DNA from 2 places in the Nocardioides sp. NPDC127503 genome. Region 2 is predicted to be linked to the other one. Evidence: riboswitches for the same ligand, from Rfam matches in the RefSeq annotation. Region 2 holds a riboswitch; the other holds the start of a gene.
The links. Region 2 has a riboswitch for thiamine pyrophosphate ahead of thiE (thiamine phosphate synthase). Riboswitches for the same ligand answer to the same signal wherever they lie in the genome.
Positions count from the first base shown of each region.

Region 1 (5,368 bases), on a different contig from region 2:
GCGCCTCGGGCGGCATGTTCCGGATCTGGTCGCTCGGCACATAGGGAGCGTTGGCCACGATCACGTCGAGCTCGAGGTCGTGGGGGAGCGGGTCGTAGAGGTCGCCGAGGAGCACGCGGTTCGGTGGCAGGTTCTCGCGAGCGCACTCGACCGCCGCCGGGTCGATGTCGGTGGCCCAGACCTCCGCGTCCGGGAGACGTGCCGCGATGGCGGCGCCCAGCGCTCCGGTCCCGCAGCCGAGATCGAGCACCTTCCGGACGGCGCCTGGCTCGGCCGTACGGCAGGCGAGCTCGACCATCAGCGCCGAGCGCTGCCGGGGCACGAACACCCCCGGCGCGACCCGGATCCGGAGCCCGCAGAACTCGGCCCAGCCCAGGATGAGCTCCAGCGGCTCGCCGGCCACGCGGCGTACGACCATCTCCTCGCGCTCCTGGGCGGAGACCGGGGCGGACTCGAGCAGGGCCGCCTCGTCCTCGGCGAAGACACAGCCGGCGGTGCGGAGCCGGGCGACGAGCCCCGGATCGGGAGATGTGGAGGTCATTGGAGAAGATTGGCACGTGGACGCCGTGACCCTGATCGGAATTATCGTGGCCGGATACGCCGCGTTCGTGACGATCGCGGCCGTGCTCGGCGTGGTGCTGAAGGCGCCCCGGCCGAAGTGGCTGGACCAGGTCGCGTGGATGCTGGAGATCCTGGCGGTCGTGCTCGCGGTCGGCGCGCTGGCGGCGTGGTCGGGCGGGCGCAAGCCGGAGTCGCTGTCGACCTTCCTGGGCTACCTCGGCGCGCTGGTGTGCCTGATGCCGCTCGCTCTGCAGACGATGCGTACGGACCGCTCGACCTGGTCCTCGGGCGTGATCGCGGCGGCTGCCCTGGCGACGGGCGTCGTGGCCGTACGCGTCATGATGGTCCGGTGACCGCGACCTCGCCCGCCAAGACTCGTTCCGGTCCGCACCTGGTGCTGCTGACCGTCTACGCGATCTTCGTGCTCGCCGCGGGCGCCCGGTCGCTGGTGCAGGTCTTCACCGCCTTCGACGAGGCCCCGATCGCCTACTCGCTCTCGGTGGTCGCCGCCGCGACGTACGTCGCGGGCTGGTTCGCGATCCGCCGGGCGGCCAACGGGTCGGCTGGGTTCGCGAAGATCATGCTCTGGATCGAGCTGGCGGGTGTCGTGGTCGTCGGTGTCCTCTCCTTGGCCGTCCCGTCCTGGTTCCCGGACGCATCGGTATGGTCGAAGTTCGGGAGCGGATACGGTTTCGTTCCTGCCCTGTTGCCGATCCTGGGTCTGCTCTGGCTCTGGAAGGTCAACCCGAAGGAGACCGATGAGTCAGTCGACAGCCACCGCCATCTCGCCTGACTCGGGGGAGCACTGGTCCGCTCCGGGCGCATGGACGGTCGCCGACGGCGTGCACCGGATCCCGCTGCCGCTGCCGATGGACGGGCTCAAGGCGGTCAACATCTACGTCCTCGAGGGCGACGACGGGCTCTCGCTGGTCGACGGTGGCTGGGCGATCACCGAGGGACGTGAGGCGCTCGAGTCCGGGCTGAAGAAGCTCGGCTTCGAGTTCGGCGACATCCGGCGCTTCCTCGTCACCCACGTGCACCGCGACCACTACACGCTCGCCTCGGTGCTCGGTCAGGAGTTCGGCGCGGACGTGCTGCTCGGCGCCGGCGACCGGCCCACGCTCGAGCTCACCAACGGCGACCTCGACGGCTGGGTCTCGACCGACCGGCTGCTCGCCCACGCCGGTGCGCACGAGCTGGCCGCGGAGTGGGCGGCCAACCCGCCGCCCCTGCCTGATCTTTTTCACTGGCGGATGCCCGACCGATGGCTCGAGGGCGACGTACGCCTCGATGTGGCCGGCCGCGACCTCGATGCCGTGCACACCCCTGGGCACACCCAGGGCCACTACGTCTATGCCGATCTGGCCGGCTCGGTCCTCTTCGCCGGCGACCACGTGCTGCCCACGATCACGCCGTCGATCGGATTCGAGCCGGTGCCGGTCATCGACCCGCTGGGCGACTTCATGGCCTCGTTGACCAAGGTCCGGACCCTGCCTGACCTGCGTCTTCTCCCTGCTCACGGCCCGGTCGCCTCGTCGTCGCACGCCCGCGTCGACGAGCTCCTGGCCCACCACGAGTCACGACTCGCCCAGTCGCTGGTGTCCTTGCGTGCCGGTCGCCGCTCCGCGCTCGAGGTCGCCAACGACCTCGGCTGGACCCGCCACGAGCGCGCCTTCGCCGAGCTCGACTTCTTCAACGCCGGCCTCGCGGTCATGGAGACCAAGGCCCACCTCGAGCTGTTGGCCGCCCGCGGTCAGGCAACCCGTGAGGAGACCGAGGCGAGCGTCCTGTTCGCCCCCGTCAGCGAGTGAGCCGCATCGGGGTGTGCGGGATGCCGTCCTCGAGGAACTCCTCGCCGTCCTTCACGAACCCGAACTTCGCGTACCAGCCGGCCAGCGGCGTCTGAGCGTCGAGGACGACGTCGCGGTCGGTGAGGGCCTCGACGGCTGCCTTCATGATCACGTCGGCCAGACCCTTGCCGCGGTGGGTGGGAGCGAGGACGACGCGGCCGATCCGCCACACGTCGCCGTCGTCGAGGATGCGGGCGGTGCCGGCGAGCTGGTCGCCGTCGCTCAGCACCACGTGACGCGTCCCGGGCTCGAGATCGCGGCCGTCCAGATCGGGGTACGGGCAGTCCTGCTCGACGATGAAGACGTCCTGGCGCAGCCGCCACAGGGCGTACGCGGTCTTGGGGGAAAGCTCGTCGAAGGACGAGATGGCGACGTCGGTCATGGGTGGATTCTCGCAACCAGTAGTGTTGGCGGGAACAGACAGGGGAGGCCGGAAGGCCTGAGAGTGCGGCGAACAGCGCCGCAGACCCTCCGAACCTGCTCCGGTTGATACCGGCGAAGGGAGTCAGAAATGCGCATGCGTACGCCTGCCATCGCTGCCACTGCTATCTCCGCTCTGCTGCTGTCCGCGTGCGGCGGCAGCCCCGCCGAGCCGGACGCCAAGCCGTCGAGCGGCGCCGACGACAAGACCGTCGTGCTGCTGACCCACGACAGCTTCACGCTGCCGAAGGAGGTGCTGGCCGAGTTCACCGAGAAGACCGGCTACACCGCCGAGATCCGGCACGCGGGCGACGGGGGCGAGCTGACCACCAAGATCGCCATGGACACCGGCAACCCCGACGGCGACGCGGTCTTCGGCGTCGACAACACCTTCGCCAGCCGAGCGATCGACCAGGGGGCGCTGGAGGCCTACACGCCGGAGACCGTCCCGGCGGGTGTCGACGAGTTCAACCTCCCGGGGGACGAGAAGCACTTCCTCACCCCGGTCGACAACGGCAGCGTGTGCGTCAACATCGACACCGAGTGGTTCGCGGCGAAGAAGCTGACGCCGCCGGAGTCGCTCGACGACCTGGCCGAGCCTGCGTACAAGGATCTCTTCGTCACCCCGGGCGCGGCGACCTCGACGCCGGGGATGGCGTTCCTGCTGGCCACGATCGCCGAGTACGGCGAGGACGGCTGGGCGGACTACTGGGGCAAGCTGATGGACAACGGCGCCAAGGTCGTCGACGGCTGGGACCAGGCCTACTACTCCGACTTCACCCAGGGCGGCGGCAAGGGGACGCGACCGATCGTCCTGTCGTACGACTCCTCGCCGGCCTTCACCGTCAAGGACGGAAAGTCGACGACCAAGGCACTGCTCGACACCTGCTTCCGGCAGGTCGAGTACGCCGGCGTGCTCAAGGGCGCCGATCACCCCGAAGGCGCTCAGGCGCTGATCGACTTCATGCTCTCCGACAGCGTGCAGGGGGCGTTGCCGGAGAGCATGTACGTGTTCCCCGTGTCCTCCGGCGTCGAGCTGCCCGCCGACTGGGCGAAGTTCGCTCAGCAGCCCACCGAGCCGCTCTCCGTCGAGCCTGAGGAGATCGACGAGAACCGGGAGACGTGGCTGGCGACCTGGAGTGACACGATCGCGCAGTGAGCTCCACCCGTCGCGCTGTGATCCGGCGAATCGCGACCCTGGTCGCGCTCGCCGCCCTCCCGGTGGCCGTGCTGGCGGTCTTCTTCGTCCTGCCGGTCATCGGGATGGTGCAGCGCGGACTGTTCTTCGAAGGATCCTTCGATCCCTCGGTCATCACCAGGGTCGTGGGGCGCCCGGAGATCCAGCGGGCGCTCTGGTTCACGCTGTGGTCCTCGGGGCTGGCGACGGTGCTGAGCGTCGCGCTCGGGCTGCCGGCCGCGTTCGCCCTCCATCGGCTGAGTTTTCCGTTCCAGCGGGTCATCCGGGCGGGGCTGCTGGTGCCGTTCGTGCTCCCCACCGTCGTGGTCGGGGTCGCCTTCCGCGAGCTCATCGGCGAGGCCGGGCTGCTGGCTGGGTTGGGGCTCGACGGTACGCCGACCGCGATCATCCTCGGGCTGGTCTTCTTCAACGCCTCGGTGGTGATCCGCGCGGTCGGGGCGGCCTGGGAGTCGCTCGACCCGCGTCCCGGTGAGGCTGCTGCCGCGCTGGGCGCCTCGCCGGCACGGGTCCTCCTGACGATCACCCTGCCGGCGCTGCGTCCCGCGATCGTCTCCGCGGCGTCGGTGGTCTTCCTCTTCTGCGCGACCGCGTTCGGGATCGTGCTCACCCTCGGCGGGGTGCGTTACAACAGCATCGAGACCGAGATCTACAAGCTGACCTTCACCCTGTTCGACCTTCCCGGCGCCGCGGTGCTGTCGGTGCTCCAGCTGTTGGTCGTCATCGGGTTGCTGGTCGTGGCCGGCCGGCTGCGTTCGGTGCCGGATCCCGCGCAGTCCCGGGTCGTCGTACGCCGCCGGCGGGTCTCGATGCGGGACCTTCCGGCACTGTTGTCGACGTCGGTGCTGGTCCTGCTGGTCGCCGGGCCGCTGCTCGCCCTGCTGCTCGGATCTCTGCGCGCCGATGACCGGTGGAGCCTCCGGAACTACACGGCCCTGCAGACTCCCGGGTTCGACCCGCCGCTGCCGGTACCGGTCACGACCGCGCTGATGACCTCCCTGGCGGTCGCGGTGCAGGCCTCCCTGGTCGCGCTGACCCTCGGGCTGCTGGTCGCGTTCGCGGTGACGCGCCGGTCCCGGTCGGTGGCCGAGCGGCGGGTGCGTTCGGTCCTGGACGGGCTGTTCATGGTGCCGCTCGGGGTCAGTGCCGTCACGCTGGGGCTCGGGCTCTACCTGACCCTCGGGTCGGCCCCGCTCGACTTCCGCGACGAGCCGTGGCTGGTGCCGCTGGCCCAGGCTCTGGTCGCGTTGCCCCTGGTCGTACGCACCCTGGTGCCCGTCCTGGGGTCGGTCGACGACCGGCTCCGGCAGGCCGCTGCCGGGCTCGGTGCCGGGCCGTTGCG
Region 1 is NZ_JBEORH010000004.1:352,464-357,831, reverse strand. It holds gene ABTW65_RS11645 (putative protein N(5)-glutamine methyltransferase) at 1-541, opposite strand, end outside; gene ABTW65_RS11640 (hypothetical protein) at 558-914, shown strand; gene ABTW65_RS11635 (hypothetical protein) at 911-1,354, shown strand; gene ABTW65_RS11630 (MBL fold metallo-hydrolase) at 1,320-2,372, shown strand; gene ABTW65_RS11625 (GNAT family N-acetyltransferase) at 2,362-2,793, opposite strand; TPP riboswitch at 2,824-2,932, shown strand; gene ABTW65_RS11620 (thiamine ABC transporter substrate-binding protein) at 2,929-3,990, shown strand; gene ABTW65_RS11615 (ABC transporter permease) at 3,987-5,368, shown strand, end outside.
Region 1: linked by a shared signal. The riboswitch ahead of ABTW65_RS11620 (thiamine ABC transporter substrate-binding protein) and the one ahead of thiE (thiamine phosphate synthase) in region 2 are both predicted to bind thiamine pyrophosphate.

Region 2 (5,368 bases):
ACCTCGATCTCTTCCACCCCCTCGCTCGTGATCAAGCGGTAAGGAGTGTCGTCCTTGCCGGTCGGGAGGAGGTCGGAGTATCGGAACTCAACGTCAGCCACGGAAGAGAATCGTACGCCGCCAGGGCCCCGGTCCCGGCGTCGGCTCCGGAGCCGAGACCGGGACCGATGCCAGGACCGGGACCAGGGGAAGCGACAACCTCAGGAGTGGTCGTGGACGACCACGCCGCGGATGTTGGCGCCGTTGAGCAGGTCGTCGTACCCCTCGTTGACCTGCTCGAGCGTGTAGGTGCGCGTGATCAGCTCGTCGAGCTTGATGTCACCCTTCTGGTAGAGCCCGAGGATCCGCGGGATGTCGTACGTCGGGTTGCAGTCGCCGAACAGGCTGCCCTTGATCGTCTTGCGGAACAGGGTGGTGACCGCGCCGGAGAGCTGGATCGTCGGCTCGGTGAGCTTGTTGAGACCGGTGAGGACCAAGACCCCGCCCTTGCCGATCGCGTCGAAGCCGTCGGTGACGTTCTCGGCGGTGACCAGGCCCTGGGTGAGGATGGCGGAGTCGGCGAGCTGGCCGCGGGTCAGGTTGGTGACCTCGGCCAGTGCGGAGGCGGCGTCGGCGAAGGCGTGGGTGGCGCCGAGCTGGAGCGCGGCCTCGCGCTTGTTCTCCAGCGGGTCGACGGCGACGACGTACTTCGCGCCGGCGAGCCGCGCGCCCTGGACGGCGTTGATGCCGATGCCGCCGATGCCGTAGACCACGACGGTGTCGCCGGCCTTGACCGCCGCGGTGTTGACCGCGGACCCGAAGCCGGTGGGTACGCCGCAGCCGACCAGCACGGCGGACTCGAGCGAGAGGTCGTCGTCGACCTTGACCACCGAGTTCTGGTGGATGACGCCGAACTGGCTGAAGGTGCCGAGCATGCACATCGCGCCGTACTGCCCGGCGGGTCCGGTGATCGGGAACCGCTCACCCGGTAGGTAGCCCTCGAGGATGGTCGCGCCCATGTCGCAGATCGACTGCTGGCCGTTGGAGCAGTAGCGACAGGTGCCGCAGTTGGGGATGAAGGAGCACACCACGCGGTCGCCGGCCTTGACCCGGGTGACGCCGGGGCCGACCTCCTCGATGACGCCGGCGCCCTCGTGACCGAGGACCATCGGCAGCCGGGCCTCGAGGTCGCCGTGGGCGATGTGCACGTCGGAGTGGCACAGTCCGGCATGCGTGTAGCGGATCAGCACCTCGCCCGCCTGGGGCTTGTCGAGGTCGAGCTCCTCGATCACGATCGGCTTGCCGGGTTCGTAGACGACTGCAGCCTTGGTCTTCATGCTGACTCCTAGCGTGTTCCGGGATGGGAGCGGGGGATCCTTGCCACAGTCCCAGCGCGGCCGGCCGCCGGGTGTTCAGAACCTGAACAGTTCGCTTCCGGTCGACAGGACCGCCGGTTAATGTGACGTAAGCCACATTCGATGGGGGGATGCTGTGCCGACCACGACGTCATCGCATGACCCGTCGACGCCCGAACCGTCAGCGCCGGAGCGGATCGCCGCGTCGTGGCACCGCTCGCGGCTCGCCGGGGTCGACCCGGTGCGCGCCCACGGCTCGCTCTCGCCGGTCGACATCGACCCGCACGGATCCCTCTACGCGGCAGCCGACCCGGTCCTGAACGAGCTGGCCGAGAACCTCGACGGCACGACGTACGCCACCTTGCTGGTCGACCGGGACTGCCGGATCGTGCACCGCTGGTGCGGCCGGGCGCAGGTGGCGAGGGCGTTCGACGGCCTCGGGGTGGACCTTGGGGCCAGCCTGCTCGAGGAGCGGCTCGGCACCAACGCGCCGGGCACCGCGCTCGAGACCAGGCTTCCTGTGCTGGTGCACGGCCCGGAGCACTTCGCCGAGATGCTGCGCGACTTCAGCTGCTTCGCGATGCCGATCCGGCACCCGGTGACCCACCGGATCGAGGGCGTCCTCGACATCACCTCCCTCGCCAGCGACGCCAACCCGCTCCTGCGGCCGGTGGTGCAGCGCGCGGTGACCGACATCCAGCGGCGTCTCCAGGACGGCAGCCGCACCACCGACAAGCAGCTGCTCCTGGCCTTCCATGAGGCCGTGGTGGCGTGCCGGGGTGCGCTGGTCGCGGTCGGCGAGAACCTGACCGTGGCCAACCAGACGGCACAGGACAGCCTGACCGGGGCGGACATCGCCGTGCTGCGGATCCTGCTTCAGGACGTACATCTTCCGGGGGCGACGGTCATGGACATGAACCTGGAGTCGGGGGAGTCGGTCCACGTGCATGCCGAGGTGCTCGACACCCGCCGGCTTGCCGCGCTGGTACGCATCGAGCCCCGCGAGCCACGACGCGGGCTCTCGGTCAGCGCCCTGACCGAGGCGGCACGGGAGCCGGGGACGATCCTGGTGGCTGGACCTCCGGGGTCGGGGCGTACGTCTCTGGCCAGGGAGCTCGCGCCGTCGTCGCCGATCACGCTGCTCACCGGCGCCACGACGGTCCTGGAGGGCGACGGCAACTGGGCCAAGCAGTTCCGCCGCCGGATGGCGGCCGGAGTGGGCACGGTCATCATCGACGGCCTCGAGCTGCTCTCCGACGCATTGCTCGGCGTCGTCGCCGATGCGCTGGAGAGCCCGACGCGTGCTCACGTGGTGATGGTCTCGGCGCCGTTGGCCGAGCTGTCCGAGCACACCGCGGCGGTGGCCGCGCTGGCCTCCCGCGTCGAGGAGAAGCTGCCGCTGGCGGCGCGGCGCGACGAGATCCCCGGCCTGGCCCGCGAGCTGCTCTCCGCGATCAACCCGGACGCCTTCCTGACCCCCGGCGCCGAGCGGATGCTGGTCGAGCACCGCTGGCCGGGCAACGTACGCGAGCTGCGGGCCGTGCTCGCCCATGCCGCCGCCCGGCGCCGGTTCGGCGCGATCGTCGCCGCCGACCTGCCGCCGAAGCTCGGCTCCGTGCCGGGGCCGCGGGCGACGGTTCGGCCGCTCGACCAGGCCGAGCGCGACGTCATCCTGCACGAGCTGATCAAGCACGACGGCAACAAGGCCGCGGTCGCCCGCGAGCTCGGGATCTCGCGCACCACGCTGTACGCCAAGATGCGGGCGCTGCGGATCTCGACCTACTAGAAGTATCCCGCTGTGCGGGCCCTCGGGCTGTGCGCGCTCGGGGATGCGCGCTATGGTCGGAGACGTCCACACGGGAGTCCGCGGCAGCGGGCTGAGAGGGAGCTGGAGCCGCTCCGACCGTTACACCTGATCCGGATCATGCCGGCGAAGGAAGTGATTGGTTGTGCTTCTTCCACGTATTTTCTGCCTCGTCTCGGCGAGCGATGACCTCGCCCTGCTGCCCGCCTTCGCCGAGGCCGGTGTCGCCGGCTTCCAGGTCCGCGACAAGGCCGCGACCACCCGGGAGCTGCTCGCGCTGACGGCGGCCGTGATCGAGCGGGTGGGGGCGTACGACGCCTGTGTGGTCGTCGACGACCGGCTCGACGTGGCGCTCGCGGCCGGTGCGCACGGTGTCCACCTCGGTGCCTCCGACCTCCCGCTGGCCGAGGCCCGGCGGATCGCCGACGCCGTCGCTCCGGGGCTGATCGTCGGCGCGACCTGCCGAAACCGTGCCGCCGTCGAGGCGGCTGCCGCCGCGGGCGCGGACTACGCCGGCTTCGGGCCGGTCTTCGCCACCACCTCCAAGGCCGGGCTTCCCGACCCGCTGGGCGTCTCCGCGGTCTCCGACGCTGCCGGTGTCCTCCCGCTGATCGCGATCGGCGGGATCTCGACGGCGTCCGCCGGGGCCGTACGCGCCGCCGGCGCTCACGGGGTCGCCGTGATCGGCGGACTCTGGCGACAACCCGACCCACTTCAGGCAGCGAAGGAGCTCGTGGAAGCCGTCGGCTGATGCGGGTGCGGATCCTCGGTGCCGGGATCGTCGGGCTCTCTGTTGCCGACGAGCTGATCCGTCGTGGGCACGAGGTCACGGTGGTCGATCCGGCGCCGGGCTCAGGGGCGTCGTACGCCGCGGCCGGCATGCTCAGCCCGGCCGGTGAGGCCTGGTACGGCGAGGAGGAGCTGACCCGGCGCTGCCTGACGTCCCTGGCGCTCTGGCCCGACTTCGCCGCTCGGCTCGGGGTGCCCGTGCACACCCGCGGGACCCTGCTGGTCGGCGTCGACGCCGGGGACGTCCAGCAGGTCGAGCGGCAGCTCGCGGTGCTCGACCTCGCCGGGGTCTCCTACGAGAGGCTCGTACGCCGCGAGCTGCTCGCCCGCGAACCCGGGCTCGGCCGCATTGCCGGCGGGGCCTTCCTCGCCGAGGACCATTCGGTCGATCCGCGTGCGGTCGTCGTGGCCCTGCTCGAACGTGTCGGGGACCGTGTTGGTCTCGACGAATCCGCTGGTCGAGCCGGTGTCGATACCAACACGGTCACCGTCATCGCGACCGGAGCCCAACTGCCCGCTCCGTACTCCTCCCTCATCCGCCCGGTGCGCGGGGACGTGGTGCGCGTGCGGACGCAGGAGCCCGTGGAGCGGACGGTGCGGGCCTGGGCGCACGGCGAGCAGATCTACGTGGTGCCGCGGATAGACAGCGACGAGGTGGTCATCGGGGCCACCACCGAGGAGCGTGACGGTCCGCTGCTGCCGACCGTCGAGGGCGTGTGGCGGATGCTCGACTCCGCCCGCCGGGTCGTGCCGGCGCTCGACCGCGCAAGCGTGGTGGAGGTGACGTCGCGGGACCGCCCGGGCACCGCCGACAACCTCCCGCTGGTCGGTCCGACCCACGAGCCGGGGGTCGTTCTGGCCGCGGGTGCCTACCGCAACGGGGTCCTGCTGGCGCCGCTCATCGCGCAGCTGGTGGCCGATCACATCGAGACAGGGTCAGTGGAGCCCGCGGTCGATCCGCGCCGGTTCCGGATGAAGGAGGACGGATGAAGATCACCGTGAACAGCGAGCCGGCGGAGGTCAGCGGCACCGTTGCCGACCTGCTCGAGGCACGTACCGGCGACCGGCGGCCGAGCGGCATCGCCGTCGCCGTGGACGAGGAGATCGTGCCGCGCGACGACTGGGCGCGCTGGCAGCTCCAGGACGGTCACGTCGTCGAGATCGTGACGGCGGTGCAGGGCGGATGAGCAGCATCCCCGAAAATGGGCTCAGGATCGCCGGGCGGGAGCTCTCCTCGCGCCTCTTCCTCGGCACCGGCGGCCTGCCCAACCTGGCCCTGCTCCCTGGCGTCATCGACGCTGCCGAGCCCGGTCTGGTGACGGTCTCGATGCGGCGTACGTCCTCGACGGCGTCCGGGGGCCTCCTGGAGACGTTGCGCGCGGCGGAGGTGCCGATCCTGCCCAACACCGCGGGCTGCCTCTCGGCACGCGAGGCGGTATTG
Region 2 is NZ_JBEORH010000007.1:240,974-246,341, forward strand. It holds gene ABTW65_RS17695 (fumarate hydratase) at 1-101, opposite strand, end outside; gene ABTW65_RS17700 (Zn-dependent alcohol dehydrogenase) at 201-1,316, opposite strand; gene ABTW65_RS17705 (sigma-54-dependent Fis family transcriptional regulator) at 1,471-3,120, shown strand; TPP riboswitch at 3,181-3,290, shown strand; gene thiE (thiamine phosphate synthase) at 3,284-3,889, shown strand; gene ABTW65_RS17715 (FAD-dependent oxidoreductase) at 3,889-4,917, shown strand; gene thiS (sulfur carrier protein ThiS) at 4,914-5,114, shown strand; gene ABTW65_RS17725 (thiazole synthase) at 5,111-5,368, shown strand, end outside.